2 regions of the Ruminococcus sp. AF20-12LB genome follow, and region 2 is predicted to be linked to the other one. Evidence: predicted binding sites of a transcription regulator. Region 2 holds the regulator's gene; the other holds the start of a gene.

Region 1 (9,836 bases), on a different contig from region 2:
GGCTTTCTTCAGCTGATCACAGAGGGCTATACGCCAAGTACCACGTTTTCGGATTATTATTCACTGAGTTCGGAATACCGTACCGGCGGTGGAGTATTCGGTGGTGCGGTATGTATTTCCACAGCATCCGCTTTTGGTGTTGTGGGCGGAACTGTGATCATCGTTCTGGTGCTTCTTGTATCTCTCATCATCATAACACAGAGATCCTTCTTCGGATTTATGAATAAGATCCTGGACTTTTTTACAGATGCAGCACGAGAGGGCAAAGAAGCTTATCTTGAGGGACAGCCGGACAGAGAAAAGCAGAAGGAGCTTCGCAGAAAGATCCGTGCGGAAAAAAGAGCGGAGAAGATCCGCCGGCTGGAAGAAGAGCTGGAGGAAGAAGAACTTGCCCTTACAGAGGAAGATCCGGAAAATATCTCAAAAAAACAAAAGAAAAAAGCCAGAAGATCGCAGAAGGAAAGACAGGCTGCGGTGAAGGCGAACCGGGAAGGAGAATTTAATCTTCCTTCTTTTCTTGATGAACAAAAGGCTGTACTTCCGGCAGATACAGAGCTGACAGAAGAGGATCCAGGGCTTGAGGAGAAACCGGAGGAGCATGCCCGGCCGCTGGAATTCCAGATCCACCGTTCACAGCCGCAGCCGGCCCGGGAAGAGTCGGAGGAGCCGGATTTCGAAAGAGAAATGCAGGAAGCCGAAGAGGAGGATGCCTATGACGGCTACGAGGATGTGGATATTCCCGAGATGCAGCAGATCCTGCCGGCAAAGACAGATGCAACAGCAAAAGCTTCCCGGGAAACAGGAAAGGCAGCCGTTCTCGCTGAGATAAAGGAGGATCCTCAGCCGGAAGCTGAACAGAAGGCATCCCATCAGCCCTCCAGAAACCCGAAGTCATCTCAGACAGAGATCGAGCATGGGATCAGAAATATCCAGCATGAGATCAGCCAGGGGGGAGCTCCGGAGAAGAAACCATATCAGTATCCGCCGCTGAAGCTTCTGAAGCGCGGAGATGGCAGATCTCAGGGGGATTCCGATGCACATCTGCGAAAAACAGCACAGAAGCTTCAAGAAACCCTGCATAATTTCGGCGTTAATGTAACCGTTACCAATGTGAGCTGCGGACCTACCGTTACCCGCTATGAACTGCAGCCGGAAATGGGTGTGAAGGTCAGCAAGATCGTTGGTCTTTCCGATGATATCAAGCTGAATCTTGCTACACCGGATATCCGTATCGAAGCACCGATACCGGGAAAGGCAGCCGTGGGGATCGAGGTCCCGAACAAGGAGAACAGCCCGGTCATGCTGCGGGATCTTCTTCAGTCAGAGGAGTTTAAAAATGCAAAATCCAAGCTGTCCTTTGCAGCAGGTAAGGATATTGCCGGAAAACCGGTAGTGGCGGATATTGCCAAGATGCCTCATCTTCTTATCGCCGGGGCAACCGGCTCCGGAAAATCCGTCTGCATCAATACGCTGATCATCAGCATCCTTTATAAGGCTACACCGGATGAGGTGCGTCTGATCATGATCGATCCGAAGGTGGTGGAGCTCAGTGTATATAACGGGATCCCGCACCTGTTCATTCCGGTAGTCACAGATCCGAAGAAAGCGGCCGGTGCGCTGAACTGGGCTGTTTCTGAGATGACCAGCCGTTACAATGCTTTTGCGGAATATGGGGTACGTAATCTTGGAGAATATAACAAAAAAGTTGCCAATATGCGGGTCCCGGAGGGAGAAAAGGCACCTGAGAAGATGCCGCAGATCGTGATCATCGTGGACGAGCTTGCGGATCTTATGATGGTTGCGCCGGGAGAAGTTGAGGATGCGATCTGCCGCCTGGCCCAGCTGGCACGTGCAGCAGGTATCCATCTGATCATTGCTACCCAGAGGCCATCTGTCAATGTCATCACAGGTCTGATCAAGGCCAATATGCCGTCCAGGATCGCATTTTCCGTATCTTCCGGTGTGGATTCCAGGACGATCCTGGATATGAACGGTGCCGAGAAACTTCTTGGCAAGGGCGATATGCTGTTTTATCCTCAGGGGTATCAGAAGCCGGCCAGACTGCAGGGTGCTTTTGTTTCAGATGAGGAGGTCAGTGCAGTCGTAGAATATGTTTCTGACAAAAACCAGGGTGCTGTTTATGATACCTCCATCGAGAAGCAGGTCAATACAGCCGGTGTCCCGGGAGGAGCCGGCGGCGGTGACAGAGATGTCTATTTTACAGAAGCTGGTAAATTTATCATTGAAAAGGAAAAGGCCTCCATCGGTATGCTCCAGCGTATGTTCAAGATCGGATTTAACCGTGCGGCAAGGATCATGGATCAGCTTTGTGACGCAGGAGTGGTAGGCCCGGAGGAAGGAACCAAGCCAAGGAAGGTTTTGATGTCAGCAGAAGAATTTGAGAATTATCTGGAGGAGAACGGCGGATGAAAATAAGTATCCTGACAGTAGGGAAGATCAAGGAAAAATATCTGCGGGATGCCATTGCGGAGTATTCCAAGCGCCTCGGGCGTTACTGCAAGTTGGAGATCATAGAAGTGTCCGACGAAAAAACACCGGATAATGCCAGCGAAACAGTAGAAGATGCCATTCGGAACAAGGAAGGGGAGCGTCTTCTCAAATATATCCGGGATGATGCGTTTGTGATCACTCTGGAGATCGGAGGCGAACAGCTGACCTCTGAGAACTTTGCACGGAAGATCAACGAACTGGGAATACGTGGGACCAGCCATATCCAGTTTGTGATCGGCGGCTCTATCGGCCTTGGAAAAGAAGTACTGAAGAGATCAGACTATGCTTTAAGCTTTTCGAAAATGACATTTCCTCATCAGCTGATGCGTGTGATCCTTCTGGAACAGATCTACCGCAGCTATCGTATCATCAGCGGAGAACCCTATCATAAATAATATCATACTGCATATCCGCAAATATCTTGACAATTTTCGGATATGTAGTATGATAAGAAAAGAGTAGCACTCGAAACTCAAGAGTGCTAATAATCACAGAAAGAAGGAAATGAACATGGCATTAAAACCAGTTGCAGACAGAGTTATCGTAAAATATTTTGAGACAGAAGACAAAACCGCATCCGGCATCGTGCTTCCGGACAGCTCCAGGGAGAAAACCCAGCAGGCAGAGGTTATCGCAGTAGGTGGCGGTAAGGTCGTAGACGGTAAAGAAGTACCGGTACAGGTAAAGCCAGGTGACCGTGTGATCTACGGAAAATACACAGGAACTGAGATCAAATATGAGGGTGAGAAATATCTGGTGATCAACGCAGATGATATCATTGCCATCGTAAAAGACTGATGAAGAATTTTTATCGTAATTTTCTGAAATTATGCTCCATGCTGGTGTTGCAGAATGTAGTGACCTTAAGTGTCAATCTTGCTGACAACATTATGCTTGGAGCCTTCAGCGAAACTGCATTATCCGGTGTGACCACCGTAAACCAGGTACAGTTCGTCTTTCAGCAGCTGCTTATGGCGCTGGGAGACGGACTTGTCATATTCGGAAGTCAGTACTGGGGAAAGAAAGAGACAGAGCCGGTAAGAAGGATCAGTGCCTGGGCCATGCGCACAGGCCTTTTTATTGCCCTTGTGCTGTTTATCCTGGCCAGCCTTTTTCCGACACAGCTGCTGGGGCTTTTTACAACAGACCAGACGATTATTGAAGCCGGCTGTTCCTATCTGGCGATCATCCGGTTTACTTACTTTTTCTTTGCGGTGACGCAGATCCTGCTTGCTACACTGCGTTGTGTGGAAATTGCAGGGGTTGCCTTCGGGCTTTCGGTAATGACTCTTGTGATCAACTGCAGCATAAACTGGATCCTGATCTACGGACATTTTGGTGCACCCAGGATGGGAGCCGCAGGAGCTGCTGTGGGAACACTGACTGCCCGTATTGCGGAGATCTGTGTTCTGATCATCTATATCTGCAAAAAACAGAGCTGGATCGGCATTTGTATCCGGGATTATCTGCATTCAGACCTAAGGTTCGGCCGGAAATATTATAAGGTGGTATGTCCATTGCTGGTGCTCCAGGGACTCTGGGGCGTGAATACGGCTCTTCAGACAGCAATCCTGGGACATATGACAGCAGCAGCCATTGCCGCCAACAGTGCAGCCTCCAATCTGTTTTTGATGGTGAAATCCGCTGCTGTGGGAGCCGCCTCCGCTGCATCAGTTACCATGGGAAAAACCATCGGTTCCGGGAACCTGGAACTCGCGAAGGTTTATTCCAAAAAGCTCCAGAAATTATTTGTAGTCATGGGACTCACCTGTGGTATCCTTCTTTTCTTTATCCGGATCCCGGTGCTGAGCCTGTATCAGCTTTCGCCGGAAACGAGAGAGATGGCCAATACTTTTCTTATCATTTTAAGTGTGGTAATGGTAGGGATGTCCTATCAGATGCCGACAAACGGTGGTATTATCCGGGGAAGCGGAAGCATCGCCTATTCCATGAAGGTGGATTTGATCAGTACCTGGGGGATCGTGATTCCCCTGTCCATGTTTATGGCATTTGTGGTCAATGCATCTCCGGCAGTAGTGGTATGCTGCCTGAATGCAGATCAGATCTTTAAATGCGTGCCTGCATTTTTGAAGTGCAATTACGGACATTGGATCAAAAATATGACGAATTAAGGAAATATATATAGATCAGAGGCAAGATACAGAAAATTTATCTTGACGCCTGTGTGATCTGTATGTAGAATAAATACAAGCTTTAGCGAAATGCAGTAAAAAAATCTCTGAAGAGCCAGGGACAGCTTGACAAAGGTAATATGGTATAGTATTATCTTGCCTATATCATATTAAACTGGTAGGAAAAAGAGGAATACTCACTGAAACACAGGAGGAACAGGAAATGAGAAAAAAAGTACTGGCAGCGCTTCTGGCAGCTGCAGTGGCAGGAACAACTGTCATGTCAGGAATGACTGTTTTTGCAGCAGAAACAGAAGGAACTAAGGCGGAAGGTGGAAATATTACCATTGCAGAAACAACAGATCCGCAGAACATCAATCCGCTTTATGTTGTGGATCAGACAAGCTTCGATATGATGCAGGCACTGTACAGCCCGTTTTTTGAGATCGTGAACGGAGAGATGTATTACGGAAACGGACTTTGCGAAAGTGTAACAGCCAATGATGATGCCAGCGAATTCACACTGAAGCTGAAAGACGGACTGAAATGGCATGACGGTCAGCCGATCACAGCCGATGATGTGGTATTTACCATGCAGGTGCTGGTAGATGAGAAGCAGAATGTTCCGTACTCTTCTTACGGATACGTTAATGATAAGGCAGTAGAGGCAGAGAAGGTTGATGACCTTACAGTCAAGCTTTCCCTTGGGTCATCTTCCGCAGGCTTTCTTGGCGGACTGAGCCAGGTTTACTGTATTCCGAAGCATATTTATGACGGCGTGGAGAATATCGGAGAAAGTGATCTCAACAATGAACCGGTGGGAAACGGTCCTTTTAAGTTCGAGGAATACAAATCCGGAGAGTATTATAAAGTAACAAAATTCGACGACTATTTTGATGATGTAAATCTGGATTCCATCACCTTCAAGATCGTAAAGGATTCCAGTTCCGCCAATGCGGCACTTGCAAGCGGAGATCTGGATGCACGTCTGATCAGTGCAGATGATTATGATACCGTCAGTGCTTACGATAACGTAAACATCAATACCTATAATTCCGGACGTGTCAACGCCATGTTCATGAATGAGCTGAACAAAGATCTTCAGGATGTAAAGGTACGTCAGGCAATCGCATACGCACTGAATAAAGAGGAGTTCTGCCAGTTTGCTTTCATTTCCGAGGACTATGCAGAGCCTGCGGATTCTATTTTTACACCGGATACACTCTACTATACAAAACCGGACAATACCTACGACAATGATCCGGCTAAAGCACAGGAGCTCCTTTCCGAAGCAGGAAAGACAAATCTTTCTCTGAACCTGATGTATATCTCCACAGATAAGACAATGGAGAGTGAGGCTCTGTATGTACAGTCTGCCCTTGCAAATGTAGGAATCACCATCAATCTTCTTCCTACAGATGAGTCTACCTTCAAGAATAAAACAAAGGATCCGGAGTGCACAGATTATGATCTGGTACTGAGCTTCTATACTCTGGGAGAAGAGCCGAGCCTTTACGCAGACATGAGTTCTTCCGACAGCCGTTCCAACTATTCCAGGATCAAGGATACAGATCTGGATGCATTGTGGGAAGATGGCAACAGCACTGCAGATGAGACAAAACGTGGTGAGATTTATAAAGAGATCCAGAATACGATCAATGATAACATGTATATCTATCCGATCGCTTATTCCAATGGTTTCTATGCGGTAAGTAAAGATTTCGGGGGCTTTGATGAATGTCTGTTAAAAACTATTTATTATGATTATTCCAAGATCTACACATTGGAGAAATAAATAATTTTATAGCGGATGAATACCGGAAACAGAAAGAGGCTGACGCGTTTTTTGCGCCAGCCGATTTCCTGTTTTCGGGGAAAATAAAGGAGGTACATTTTGAAGAAGATCGTAAACCGACTGATACAGTGTATTCTGACACTGTTTATTGTCTCTGTTCTCTGCTTTGCACTGACAAAAGCAGCGCCCGGAGATCCTGTTCTGACTTATGTGGAACCAAATATGAGTGAAGAATATATCCAGAACCTGAGAGAAAGCCTGGGACTTACAAAGCCTCTCTATGAGCAGTACTTTCTGTGGCTGGGAAGGATCCTTCACGGGAATTTCGGAAATTCTCTGATGAATAACCGTCCGGTCCTGACACAGATGCTGGAGAGGCTTCCCGCAACCGTGATCCTCATGGGAACCAGCATGCTGCTTGGTTTTCTCATTGCCATTGTACTGGGCCTGTATTCCGGAAAGAATAAGAATGGTGTTCTGGATAAGATTACCAGTATGTTTTGTTATGTAGGTATCTCCATTCCTACTTTCTGGTTCGGTATCATGCTGATCTATCTCCTCAGTGTGCATTTACATATCCTGCCAAGTATCGGTATGCATTCAGACGGAAACCGTTCCTTTGGAGATTTGATCCTGCATATGGTCATGCCTTGTGCAGTTCTGACCTTTGCAAATGCGTCACAGTACATCCGGTATTTAAGAAGCAGTACCATTACGGAAATGTCCTCCGATTATGTTATGGTGCAGAAGGCTTACGGAATGAAAGAGTCTGGAATCCTTTTCCGGCATGTACTGAAAAATGCCATGCTTCCTATGATCACAGTTCTCGGAATGAGCCTGCAGTCCCTGGTATCCGGTGCCATTATCACCGAGCAGGTTTTTGCATGGCCGGGAATCGGTCAGCTGGCAGTTACTGCCGTCATGCAGTATGATTATCCCCTGATCATGGGAATTACCATGTTCACCGCGCTTCTTGTGGTGCTCGGAAATCTTCTGGCAGATATTCTGTATGCTGTCTTTGATCCGAGGATCCGGAAAGCAGGATGTTAGGAGGTGAAGGAACATGAGAGAAAATATCTGGAAAAATATCAAACTTGGTTTTAAGACAAATAAACTTGCAGTGGTAGGTGCAGCAGCTATCATCCTTTTGGCACTGATCTCCATTTTTGCCTTTCTGTATCCGGTAGATCCCAATGCCATCAGCGCCACAGAGAGACTGAATGCTCCTTCCATGGCGCATCTTTTCGGTACGGATGATATGGGACGGGATTATCTGGCTCGCTGTATTTACGGAGGAAGAGCATCACTTCTGGTGGGCTTCCTTTCCATGGTGCTTTCTACAGCCCTTGGCGTGATCATCGGTTCCATCAGCGGTTTTGTGGGAGGAACGGTGGATGCGGTGCTGATGCGTCTGGTGGATGCATTGATGAGCCTTCCGACATTCCTGATCATGATCGTTATGAATGCCTTCCTGAAACCGGGACTTCAGAACATTGTCCTGATCATCGGCTTTCTGACCTGGATGAACATTGCCAGGATCGTCCGTGGCGAGACTATTTCCCTGAACGAGAGAGAGTATGTCATCTATGCAAAGATCTCCGGACAGAAGAAATTCTCCACCATTGTACACCATATCCTGCCTAACATCATGCCTACCATTATCGTGGCTGCAACCATGAACATTGCCAATGCCATCCTGATGGAATCTGCACTGAGCTTTTTCGGCCTGGGTATCCAACCGCCTACGGCTTCCTGGGGAAGTATGCTGAGCAATGCACAGCGCTATATCCAGCAGGCACCGTATCTGGCTATTTTCCCCGGAATCCTGATCCTGATCACTGTCGTCAGCTTCAATTATCTGGGAGAAGTATTAAGAAAAGTATTCGAGCCCAAGTAAGGAGGACATTTACATATGGAAAAATTACTGGAAGTAAAAGATCTGAAGGTGTCTTTCTTTACAGACCTTGGAGAGACACAGGCAGTAAAAGGTGCTGGCTTTGCCATCGGTGAGGGGGATTTTTTCGGGATCGTAGGAGAGTCCGGAAGCGGAAAAAGTGTGACCACCAAATCCATTCTCCGTCTCGGACCATCCAACTGTAAGATCATGGGCGGTGAGATCCTGTTCCGGGGAGAAGATATCCTGAAGAAAAACGAAGCAGAGCTCCGTGAGATCCGCGGTGGTGAGATCGCCATGATCTTTCAGGATTCGCTTTCCGCACTGAATCCGGTTTACACTGTTGGCAATAAGATGGTAGAGCTGATCCGACGCCATACCAACATGGACAAAAAAGAAGCAAAGGCCCGGGTGCTGGAGCTTCTCACAGCCGTAGGCATCACAGACCCGGAAAAGGCTATGAACAGCTATCCCCACGAGCTTTCCGGCGGTATGCGCCAGCGTGTGATGATCGCCATGGCCATGAGCAGTGATCCGAAGGTCCTGATCGCCGATGAGCCGACCACAGCCCTGGATGTTACGATCCAGGCGCAGATCCTTCACCTGCTTCTGGAACTTCAGAAAAAGAACAATATGAGTATCATCCTGATCACCCATGATCTGGGCGTTGTGGCGCAGACCTGTAAACGGGTAGCTGTTATGTGTGGTGGCTACGTAGTGGAAGAGGGAACTGTAGAAGAGATCTTTCTTCATCCGGGACATCCCTATACACAGGCACTGATCGCAAGCATGCCGCGGGTGGGAGGTACCTTTGAACAGTTTCTGGAGAGAGATCTTTCGGACGGAAACGGTGATCTGTGTCCTTTCCTGAATCGCTGTAAATATGCGAACAAAACGTGTGAAGCCTGTCTTCCGAAATATTATGAGGCTTCAGAGGGACACAGGATATTCTGTCACAGAAGGGAGGAGAAGAGATGAGCAAGCCCTTAATTGAAGTAAAAGATCTGAAAGTATATTTTAAACAGAAATCTCCGAAGCTTCTGTCCTTTAAGCCGGGCATACTGAAGGCTGTGGATCAGGTAAGCTTTTCTATTGAAAAGGGAAAAACCTTCGGTCTGGTAGGAGAATCCGGAAGCGGAAAATCTACCATCGGAAAGGCAATCTTACGTTATCATAAACCCACAGGCGGTGAGATTTTTTATGAAGGAACAGAGATCGGAGCCATGGGGGAAAAAGAACTGCTTCCATACCGCAAAAAAATGCAGTCCGTTTTTCAGGATCCCTATTCCTCTTTGGACCCAAGCCATACAGTGCAGGATATCATCTGTGAGCCTATGGCGATCCATAAAATGTACACGCAGAAAGAACGCAAAGAGCGTGCAAAAGAACTGATCCGCGTGGTTGGCCTCAAAGAGCAGGATCTTCTGAAGTATCCTCATGAGTTCTCCGGCGGACAGCGTCAGAGGATTTCCATTGCAAGAGCACTTTCCGTACAGCCGGAATT
Region 2 (9,836 bases):
ACGATTCCCAGGATTCCACTTCCGGTTCCCACATCAAGGATCTCCATTCCCGGCTTCACAAATTTCTTCAGCTGACGGATCACCAGCTGGGTAGTCTCATGCATTCCTGTACCAAAGGCAGTTCCCGGATCAATGTGGAGGATCATCTTGTCTTTATCTTCTGCCTTCACTTCTTCCCAAGACGGTACGATCAGAATGTCGTCTACATAGAACTGATGGAAGTACTGTTTCCAGTTATTGATCCAGTCCTTGTCCTCTGTCTGGGATTCTGTGATGGTTGCCTCTCCGATATCCACAAAGCTTCTCAGATCCTCAAGTGCAGCTTTCACATCTTTCAGGATTGCCTCGGTATCCGCATCCTCTTCCAGATAGAAGTTCAGATATGCGATCCCGTCATCTGCCGGTCCTTCCGGCATGATATCCACAAACATCTGTGCCTTGTCCTCATCGGTCAGCGGCTGCTTGTCCTGGATCTCCACACCTTCAATCCCCACCTCGGCAAGTGTACAGATCACAATATCCTCTGCCTCTGTTTTTGTCTTAAGTGTAAAACGGTTCCATTTCATATTTCTATATCTCCTTATGCTGTATACACATTTACGGATTTTCGTTCCTGTCTGTCGCCTGTTTTCTATTGTCCCGAAAACGGGCACTTCTTTTAATATACACGAATACAGAAAAAAAAGAAAGAGGCATTTTGTGCCTCTTTCCTGTTTTCACTTTATTTATTCCTCGAACATTTCCTTAACTTTCTCACGGAAACCTTTTTTCTTCTTTTCAGTTTTTTCGGAAGTCTCGGATGTGCTGTCCTCTGACGGACGGTTTCCACATGCCGCATCAAAAGCTTCCAGAGCTTTCTTTGCTTCCTCATTGAGATTTGTCGGAGTCTGGACTACCAGGGTTACATAGTGATCACCACGAACATTCTTGTTACGTAATGACGGAACACCTTTGCCCTTCAGACGAATTCTTGTATCAGTCTGTGTTCCCGGCTTCACCTCATAGGCAACCTCACCGTCTACCGTATTGATACGCATCTCCCCGCCAAGTGCAGCCTGTGCAAATGTGATCGGAGCTGTTGAAAAGATATTCATATCCTGTCTCTGGAAGATCGGATGACGAGCTACATTTACCTCCACCAGCAGATCTCCTCTCGGTCCGCCGTTGGTTCCCGGTTCGCCTTTTTCGCGGATACGGATACACTGACCATTATCAATACCGGCCGGTACAGACACCTGGATCTTCTTTCTGGAAGAGGTATATCCTGTTCCACGGCAGGCACTGCATTTGTCCTTGATCACCTTACCGGTTCCATTACAGTCCGGACAGGTCTGAACATTACGTACCATACCAAACATGGACTGCTGGGTGTAAACGATCTGACCCTGGCCCTTACATTTCGGACATGTGACCGGTGATGTTCCAGGTTTCGCTCCGGTTCCGTGACATGTGGTACATTCATCCTTCAGAACGATCTCCAGCTCTTTCTCGCATCCGAAAACCGCTTCCTCAAAAGTAATGTTCACACGTGCACGAAGGTTGGCGCCCTTCATCGGTCCGTTGTTGGCCCGTCTGGTTCTGCCTCCGCCGCCGAAAAGGTCTCCGAAGATATCTCCGAAGATGTCTCCCATATCTGCACCGTTGAAGTCAAATCCGCCAAAGCCGCCGGCTCCGCCTCCACCGCCGTTTTCGAATGCCGCATGACCAAACTGATCATACTGTCTTCTCTTATCGGCATCACTTAAAACGGAGTAAGCCTCTGTCGCTTCTTTGAATTTCGCCTCAGCCTCTTTATCACCCGGATTTACATCCGGGTGATATTTCTTGGCCAGCTTACGATATGCTTTTTTTAATGTTGCGTCATCGGCGTTTTTATCCACACCTAAGACTTCATAATAATCTCTTTTATCAGCCATTGTAATTGTTTCCTACTTGTCTTAGACTTCCTTGTAATCAGCATCTACAACATCATCGCCGTATCCTGCTTCATTTCCGCCCTGGGCACCAGCGTTTCCGCCCATGTTGCCCATATCCGGTCCAGGACCAGCCTGACCCTGAGCTCCCTGAGTCTGCTCATACATCTTGGAAAACAGCTTCTGAGCGCTCTCCATCATCTTCTCCTGTGCAGCCTTGATGTCTGCAACCTGAGAATCGGTAAGCTCCTGAGCATTTGCTGTCTGTGCAAGAAGATCCTTCAGTGCATTGAGGTCTGCCTCAACACTTGCTTTATCGTTTGCATCAAGCTTGTCGCCTGCTTCCTTCAGTGCATTCTCAACCTGGAATACCATGGAGTCTGCATTGTTCCTTGTGTCGATCGCCTCTTTACGTTTCTTATCCTGAGCCTCGAATTCAGCTGCTTCTTTGACAGCTTTGTCGATATCGGAATCGGACATGTTAGAACCAGCTGTGATTGTGATGTGCTGCTCCTTACCTGTTCCAAGATCCTTAGCGGATACGTTAACGATACCGTTGGCATCAATGTCAAATGTTACCTCGATCTGCGGAACACCACGACGTGCTGGCGGGATTCCATCCAGACGGAACTGGCCGAGGGATTTGTTGTCTTTTGCGAACTGACGCTCACCCTGTACAACGTTGATATCTACAGCTGTCTGGTTATCTGCTGCTGTGGAGAAGATCTGGCTCTTCTTTGTAGGAATTGTAGTATTTCTCTCGATCAGACGAGTTGCGATACCACCCATTGTCTCGATGGACAGAGACAGCGGAGTAACATCCAGAAGAAGGATATCACCGGCACCTGCATCACCTGCAAGTTTACCACCCTGTACGGAAGCACCAAGTGCAACACACTCATCCGGGTTCAGGTTCTTGCTCGGCTCTTTGCCTGTTAACTGTCTTACCTTATCCTGTACTGCCGGGATACGAGAAGAGCCACCAACCAGAAGTACCTGGCCAAGCTCAGAAGCTGTGATACCTGCATCAGACAGTGCACGACGAACCGGCTCAGCTGTCAGCTCTACAAGATCATGTGTCAGCTCATCGAATTTAGCTCTTGTAAGGTTCATATCGAAATGCTTCGGTCCTTCAGCTGTTGCTGTGATGAACGGAAGGTTAATGTTTGTTGTTGTTGCGGAAGAAAGCTCTTTCTTAGCCTTCTCAGCTGCCTCTTTCAGTCTCTGAAGAGCCATCTTATCGTTGCTTAAGTCTACGCCCTCTGTTCTCTTGAACTCGGAAAGCATGTAATCTGTGACCTTCTTATCAAAGTCATCTCCACCAAGACGGTTATTACCAGCTGTGGAAAGAACCTCGATAACGCCATCACCGATCTCGATCACAGATACATCGAATGTACCGCCACCAAGGTCGTATACCATGATCTTCTGCTCTTTCTCATTGTCAAGTCCATATGCAAGAGCTGCTGCTGTAGGCTCGTTGATGATACGTTTTACATCAAGACCTGCGATCTTACCTGCATCTTTGGTAGCCTGACGCTGAGCATCGTTGAAGTAAGCCGGAACTGTGATAACTGCCTCTGTTACTTTCTCACCAAGATATGCCTCTGCATCCTTTTTCAGTTTCTGAAGGATCATTGCGGAGATCTCCTGTGGAGAATATTTCTTGTCATCAATGGTTACACGGTAATCGGTACCCATCTCTCTTTTGATAGAGGAGATTGTTCTGTCTGCATTTGTAACTGCCTGACGTTTTGCAGGCTCACCTACCAGACGCTCTCCTGTTTTTGTAAATGCTACAACGGATGGTGTTGTTCTTGCGCCTTCTGTATTTGCGATAACTGTCGGCTGTCCACCTTCCATTACGGCTACACAGCTGTTTGTTGTACCTAAGTCAATACCAATAATCTTTCCCATGATTTTTTCCTCCTGTTTTAGTCTGTATCTGTTAAAATAAAGTTTGTTGTCAGTTAGTTCGCAACCTTTACCATACTGTGGCGTACTACGAAATCCTTGTAGGTGTAACCCTTCTGGAATTCTTCCACCACGATGTTCTCTCCAACCTCTTCATCTTCCACATGCATCACTGCATTATGGAAATCCGGGTTGAATTCCTTTCCCACTGCTTCGATTGGCTTCACACCAAGCTCATCCAGTGTTGTGGTAAGCTGCTTGTAGATCATTTTCATTCCATCTGCAAAAGCATCGCCTTCCTGTGCCTGTGCAAGACCTCTTTCGAAGTTATCTACAACCGGCAGGATCTTTTCAACGATCTCTTTCGCTCCGATGATGTACATGCTGGATTTTTCTTTTTCCGTTCTTTTACGGAAATTATCAAATTCAGCCATGGTACGCTTCAGGCGATCGGTAAGTTCCTCCACCTTCTGCTCAGATTTATCTTTTTTCTTCTTTCCGAAGAAGGAAGTTTTTGATTTTTCTTCTTTTTTATCCTCTGAGGCAGCTTCTTCGCCTGGAGTATTGTTTTCTTCCTCCGGCAGATCTTCTCCCTCCGGTGTCAGGCTTTTTTCTTCCTGATCTCCGTCAGTTACGGGGATTTCCTTCTCCGCTTCCTGCTCTTCGGATGTTTTCTTTGTTTCCTCCGACACTTTTTTTCTACCGCCTTTCTAAGTTTTCTTCTTTTTCAAAACGTCATCCAGATGATTCTTAAGCTCTTTCAGACTGTCCACTACATTCTCATAATCCATTCGTTTGGGACCGATGATCCCGATGGTTCCGTACATTCCGTCTCCCAGTTCATATCTGGCAGTTACAATGCTGCAGTCCTTCATGGTCTGGATCGGCATCTCATCACCGATATAAACCTGGATTCCTGTATTCTCTCCATCTGACATCTGTTCTTTTACAAGATCGGCAAGTTCATGCTTCTCCTCAAATGCGGAGATCAGCTCCGTTGCCTTTTCTTTATCGGCAAGCTCCGGATACTTGAAGATGTTGGTTGCACCTGAAGTATAGATCTCCATATCTTCCTCTTCCACATGAATGGTGGCTGCCACTGCATCCAGAACTGTTGCCACCACACCACTGTGGCTGCCTGCCTGTTCCTTCAGTCTGGCGATCATCCCAAGGTTGATATCCTGGATCGGGATCCCATTGAGATTGGTGTTAAGAAGAAGATTCAGTTTCAGGATCGTCTGGTCGTCCATTTCCTCGTCCAGATTGATGATCTGGTTCCGGACTGTGTTGTTGTCACTGACAACCACTGCCACAAGCTGAAGCTCGCTCATTCTCGACAGCTGGATGAACTTGATCTTGTTGCCGCTGTACTGCGGAACGGAAACCATGGTAGCATAGTTGGTATTGGAAGCAAGAACCTTCGCAACCTTCTTAAGCACCTTATCCATCTTATCTGTCTTCTCAATGATCAGATCTCGCAACTCTGCAACCTCTGCTTCCTTCTCCTTCATCAGCTCATTGACGTAAAGTCTGTAGCCCTTATCTGAAGGAATCCTTCCTGCTGAGGTATGAGGCTGGACGATATAGCCCATATCTGTCAGGTCTGACATTTCATTTCGGATCGTTGCGGAACTTACATTGAGATCCGCATACTTGGAAATGGTCCTGGAGCCAACCGGTTCTCCGGTCTCCATATAGGTCTTGATGATTGCTTTTAAGATTTTTTGCTTGCGCTCATTCAACACCTCTTCCATGAAGCCATCTCCTTTCCTTTTTATTCTTCCTGACGGATGTTGATTCTTTTTTTATATCTGTTAGCACTCATTTTAGTGGAGTGCTAACATCTACAGTCTTTAAGATATCACCATGTAAAATATTTGTCAATATGTTTTGAAAAAAAGTTCTTATTTTTTCAAAACAAAAAAAGCATCAGTACGATGCTTTTTTGTAATACTGGTCTATGCAGTTCTGTGCCCCGGCAAAAAATTCCGCTTCTGTTTTCTGTCCCAGCACATATTTCTGAAATTCCGTACCCATAGCCGAAACAGCTTCTATGGAATCGGCACACAGTGGTCTTGCCTTCAGCTTATAATCTTTCAGATATTGCCGGATCATTTCAATGCCATCCAAATCAAAATTCTTATCCTCGATCACATCCAGTCTTGCCGGACACATTTTTGTCAGCTGTCCGTAATTTTTGCTGGCCTCATATCCGGACACATACTGAAGGAACTTCAGAGCTGCTTCTTTATGATCAGAATTTTTATTCAGTACATACTGCCAGGTTGCGATATTGGTCACCTTCTCGTCAAATTCCGGAAATGGTGCCATATGGATCTTATCTTTTCCATACACGCCTGCATTCTGAAAAGTACTCAACACACCGGTATACATAAACATACATCCATACTGGCCGTTTATAAATTTTTCATTCAGCTGGTCATGCTGGTCAATCAGATTCTCCTCTGATATCATCCCTGTATCCAGCATTCGCTTCATATATTCTGCCGCTTCTCTTGTTTTCGGATCCGTCCAGTCTGTATAATCTCCTCCGAAAAAATCGACATACTCGCTGATACTATTATATATGTAAGAAATCTCCCATGCATCCCCATATGCATATTTTCCCGTATTCTGAAGCTTTTTTTGAAGGATCTCAAGATCACTGAGACAGGAGAGTCTGTCCAGACCAGCCTGATCCAGCAATTCCTGGTTCACCCAGAATGCCATGATATCCATCCTGAACGGTACCGAAAAAATATGTCCGTCTGACATGCATATTTCTTTCAGGTATTCCTGCAGAAAATTCGCCGCTGTCTCCTCTGTCATAACCGTATCTTCCAACGGAAGAAGAAATCCCTTATGTTTAAATTCGGATATCATCTCATCATTTACTGTGATCAGATCAACAGAATCATCTCCTGATGTCAGAAGAGTTGCTATTTTGGCCTGGCGATTGTCCGCATTGGCCGGACATTTTTCAATATGGATCTTTATTCCAAGATCTTTTTCCGCCTGGCTGATAAAAGAATCAAAGCCTTCTGTGCCTGCATCCACATGAAGGATCGTCAGTTCCTGTCTGTTCTCCGGCACAATATCAGATGCAGCCTCCTTCTTCTGGACTCCACATCCTGTCACTGCCAGAGCCAGGGCAAATACCCCGCAAAATACCTGTTTTTTCAATCTCTACCACCCTTTTTATCTGGGCCATCTATCCTCTTTTGACATCAACGGCTGGAACGGTGCATGAGGAAGTGTCTGATACCAGTACGCTACACTTGCCACATCATCCTGTCGTTCAAACAGGCCACGGTATCCGACGCCTATCTGCTGAATCGTAACGTGAAGATCCTCTTCAAAGCAGATCGGATCCTGTAAATGCCATCTGTAAAAGCCTCGCATTGGCGGGCAGTCATCATTATGATAAAAATTGTGGATCAGTTCGTCATGGGCAGAATAATACGGATATCCCAGATATGGTGTGTTATAATTCTGTTCCACGGTTTTTCCATCCACCTGTTTGGCAAAGCTCCAGGAACCTCCAAAGTAATCTTCCGTTCCTGTTCCGCAGATGGTCGGATACTCCTCATCTCCGTCAATATAAAACTTCATTTCTCCCTCGCCCCACCAGTAACGTTCCAGTGTAGTAAGTGCCATGTAGGTTCCTATATAATGGCCTTTTCCTTTTACTCCATCCAAAATTGTATAATCTTTTGTTTTTTCTGTCAACCGTTCCCGTCTCCACTGTGCATGGAAATAAGCAATATCTTCCGGAAGCTCATCATAAAGGCAATAATCTACCTGATAGAAAAACGCCGGGATTTTATTTGCATGCTGGTTTTCCAGTGTGATCTTTGCTTTCTTCTTAAACGGCATCGGGAAATAGCAGTTAAATCCCCTGCTTGGAACAACAGCCACAGGAACAGAATTTACAAAACATTCCCTTCCGAATCCGCAGCAGAAGAAATCACCCAGAGGACTTTCCACGGAAGGAGTTTCCTCGTCATCCCAGTACATACGGATCACAAGATCTCTCAGTACAAAGCAATCTGCCTCTGTAGTCTTATTATCAACGGTGATCCAGATATGATTGATCTGTCCCGGTCCTTCCATTTCTGCCAGAGTTACCACAGTTCCCGGCTCAATATCCTTAAGACACGGGCTTCCTTTTCTGGATGGTCCCAAATGACTTGCAGCCATACCGCCTCTGCCTTTTTCTCCATGAGGATTTTCCGCGTTGATTGCACGGCTTTTTCCATGCTTTGCAAGTGCGATTCCTCCCAGTCCGCCTGTAAATGCCTGATACATATCTGTTTTCTCCTCTCTTTTGGAAATTAAAAATATTTACGCTTTTACTCCACCTGCCATGATACCATCCATGATCTGTTTCTCAAAAACAGCTACAAAGATAATGATCGGAAGAAGGATGATCCATCCCATGGCGCTGACCAAATCCCACGGAACTCCATACATGTTGTCACGTAACGGAAGCTGTACAATGGAAACGGAAAGTACCTGAATACCATTTGAATAAAACAACGGTGTGAAAAAGTTATTCAGACAGGTAATAAAGTTGATAATGCAAACCGTAGCGATCGCCGGCTTCATCAGCGGCAGAACGATCGTAAACAGTCTCTGTGAAAAAGATGCGCCGTCAATAGCAGCTGCCTCCTCCAGTGAGATCGGGATCTCACCGACAAAGTTTCTGAGGATCAGGACCGTAAACGGTATAACGGTACTGATATAAAGAAGGATAAGTCCCGGATATGTATCATACAGCTTTACCTTCTGCATAAACTCATACAGCGGGCGGGCTGTAACAACCTCAGGAATCAGCATGGTAGCCAGCACAAATGCAAATGCAACAGAAACTCCCTTTGAGTTAAATCTTGAGAATCCATAGGCAGCCATTGCACACAGCACGGTACTGATCACAAGTGTAAGGCCTACGATCAGAACTGTATTTCCGATCTTTGAAAGCAGTCCTACATTCTGTATCAGAAATTTATAGCTTTCCAGTGTGGGATGATCCGGAAGATAATCGATCGGTGTTTTAAACAGTTCTCCTGCCGGTGTGATCGAAGAAATAAAGATCCAGTAAACCGGGAACAGGATCAGAAAAGCCACGACTGCAAACAGAACCCATCTTCCAACGGCTACCACTCCATGATAAACATTATATTTTCCTGTATTCTTCACGATAATTCCCCCTAACTGTCAAACTTATTCATAACACGTATATTCAGCCAGCTGAAGATCGCCATTACAACAAACAGCAGCATAGCCAGCGCCGAAGCATATCCTACGTTTAGATTTGTAAATGCTTCTGTTGTGATTCTGTATGCGATCAGCGCAGTATCCTCTCCAGGGCCTCCAGATGTCATGGAATAAACCAGATCGAAGGTTGTCAGTCTCCAGAGTGTGAACGGAATACATAAAGTCAGGACATTTTTTGCGATCAGCGGAAGTGTGATCCGGAAAAAGCTCTGGATCCCGTTTGCACCGTCTACCTTTGCTGCCTCATAGATATCGCCGGAAATAAACTGAAGTCCGGAAAGTACAAGGATTGCAAAGAACGGAAGGTCCTTCCACAGGTCCATTGCAATTACCGCTGCTCTTGCAGTACCTGTATTGATCAGCCAGCTGTTCTGGTAGCCCGGTACAAACCAGCGGATAAAATCATTGATCAGACCATAATCATTGTTAAATGCCCATTTTGCAGCCATACCGGCTACTACTGCAGGCATAGCCCACGGAATCAGCACGATGGTCCTCAGAAAACGGCGGCCTTTGAATTTCATATTCAGGATCAGTGCCAGGATAACTCCGAGGATCACATGCAGGATCATGGAAGCAACCACAAATATTGCCGTAAAGCTGATCGATGTGAGCACTTTAGGATCAGAAAATACCTTCAGGTAATTCTTGAAGCCTATAAATTCATTGATACCTGCAAGGATACTGATATTAAAGAAGCTGTTTTTCACAGTCATCAGAATGGGATATAAT

Evidence for each region. Region 2 encodes HrcA, which represses chaperone genes, less so after heat shock. Its sites were predicted from a motif close to TGTTAGCACTCNNNNNNNNNGAGTGCTAACA; they were not measured.
Region 1: the regulator HrcA is predicted to act here: its motif matches at 2,968-2,998, upstream of groES (co-chaperone GroES).

Annotation. Positions count from the first base shown of each region.
Region 1 covers NZ_QUGH01000002.1:233,060-242,895, forward strand. Annotated here, with positions in the region: gene DWX61_RS03765 (FtsK/SpoIIIE family DNA translocase) at 1-2,430, shown strand, start outside; gene rlmH (23S rRNA (pseudouridine(1915)-N(3))-methyltransferase RlmH) at 2,427-2,906, shown strand; gene groES (co-chaperone GroES) at 3,022-3,309, shown strand; gene DWX61_RS03780 (MATE family efflux transporter) at 3,309-4,643, shown strand; gene DWX61_RS03785 (ABC transporter substrate-binding protein) at 4,867-6,438, shown strand; gene DWX61_RS03790 (ABC transporter permease) at 6,538-7,488, shown strand; gene DWX61_RS03795 (ABC transporter permease) at 7,502-8,335, shown strand; gene DWX61_RS03800 (ABC transporter ATP-binding protein) at 8,351-9,310, shown strand; gene DWX61_RS03805 (ABC transporter ATP-binding protein) at 9,307-9,836, shown strand, end outside.
Region 2 covers NZ_QUGH01000003.1:95,033-104,868, forward strand. Annotated here, with positions in the region: gene prmA (50S ribosomal protein L11 methyltransferase) at 1-566, opposite strand, end outside; gene dnaJ (molecular chaperone DnaJ) at 726-1,916, opposite strand; gene dnaK (molecular chaperone DnaK) at 1,938-3,830, opposite strand; gene grpE (nucleotide exchange factor GrpE) at 3,884-4,432, opposite strand; gene hrcA (heat-inducible transcriptional repressor HrcA) at 4,538-5,581, opposite strand; gene DWX61_RS04835 (ABC transporter substrate-binding protein) at 5,757-7,010, opposite strand; gene DWX61_RS04840 (glycoside hydrolase family 172 protein) at 7,026-8,135, opposite strand; gene DWX61_RS04845 (carbohydrate ABC transporter permease) at 8,172-9,026, opposite strand; gene DWX61_RS04850 (carbohydrate ABC transporter permease) at 9,038-9,836, opposite strand, start outside.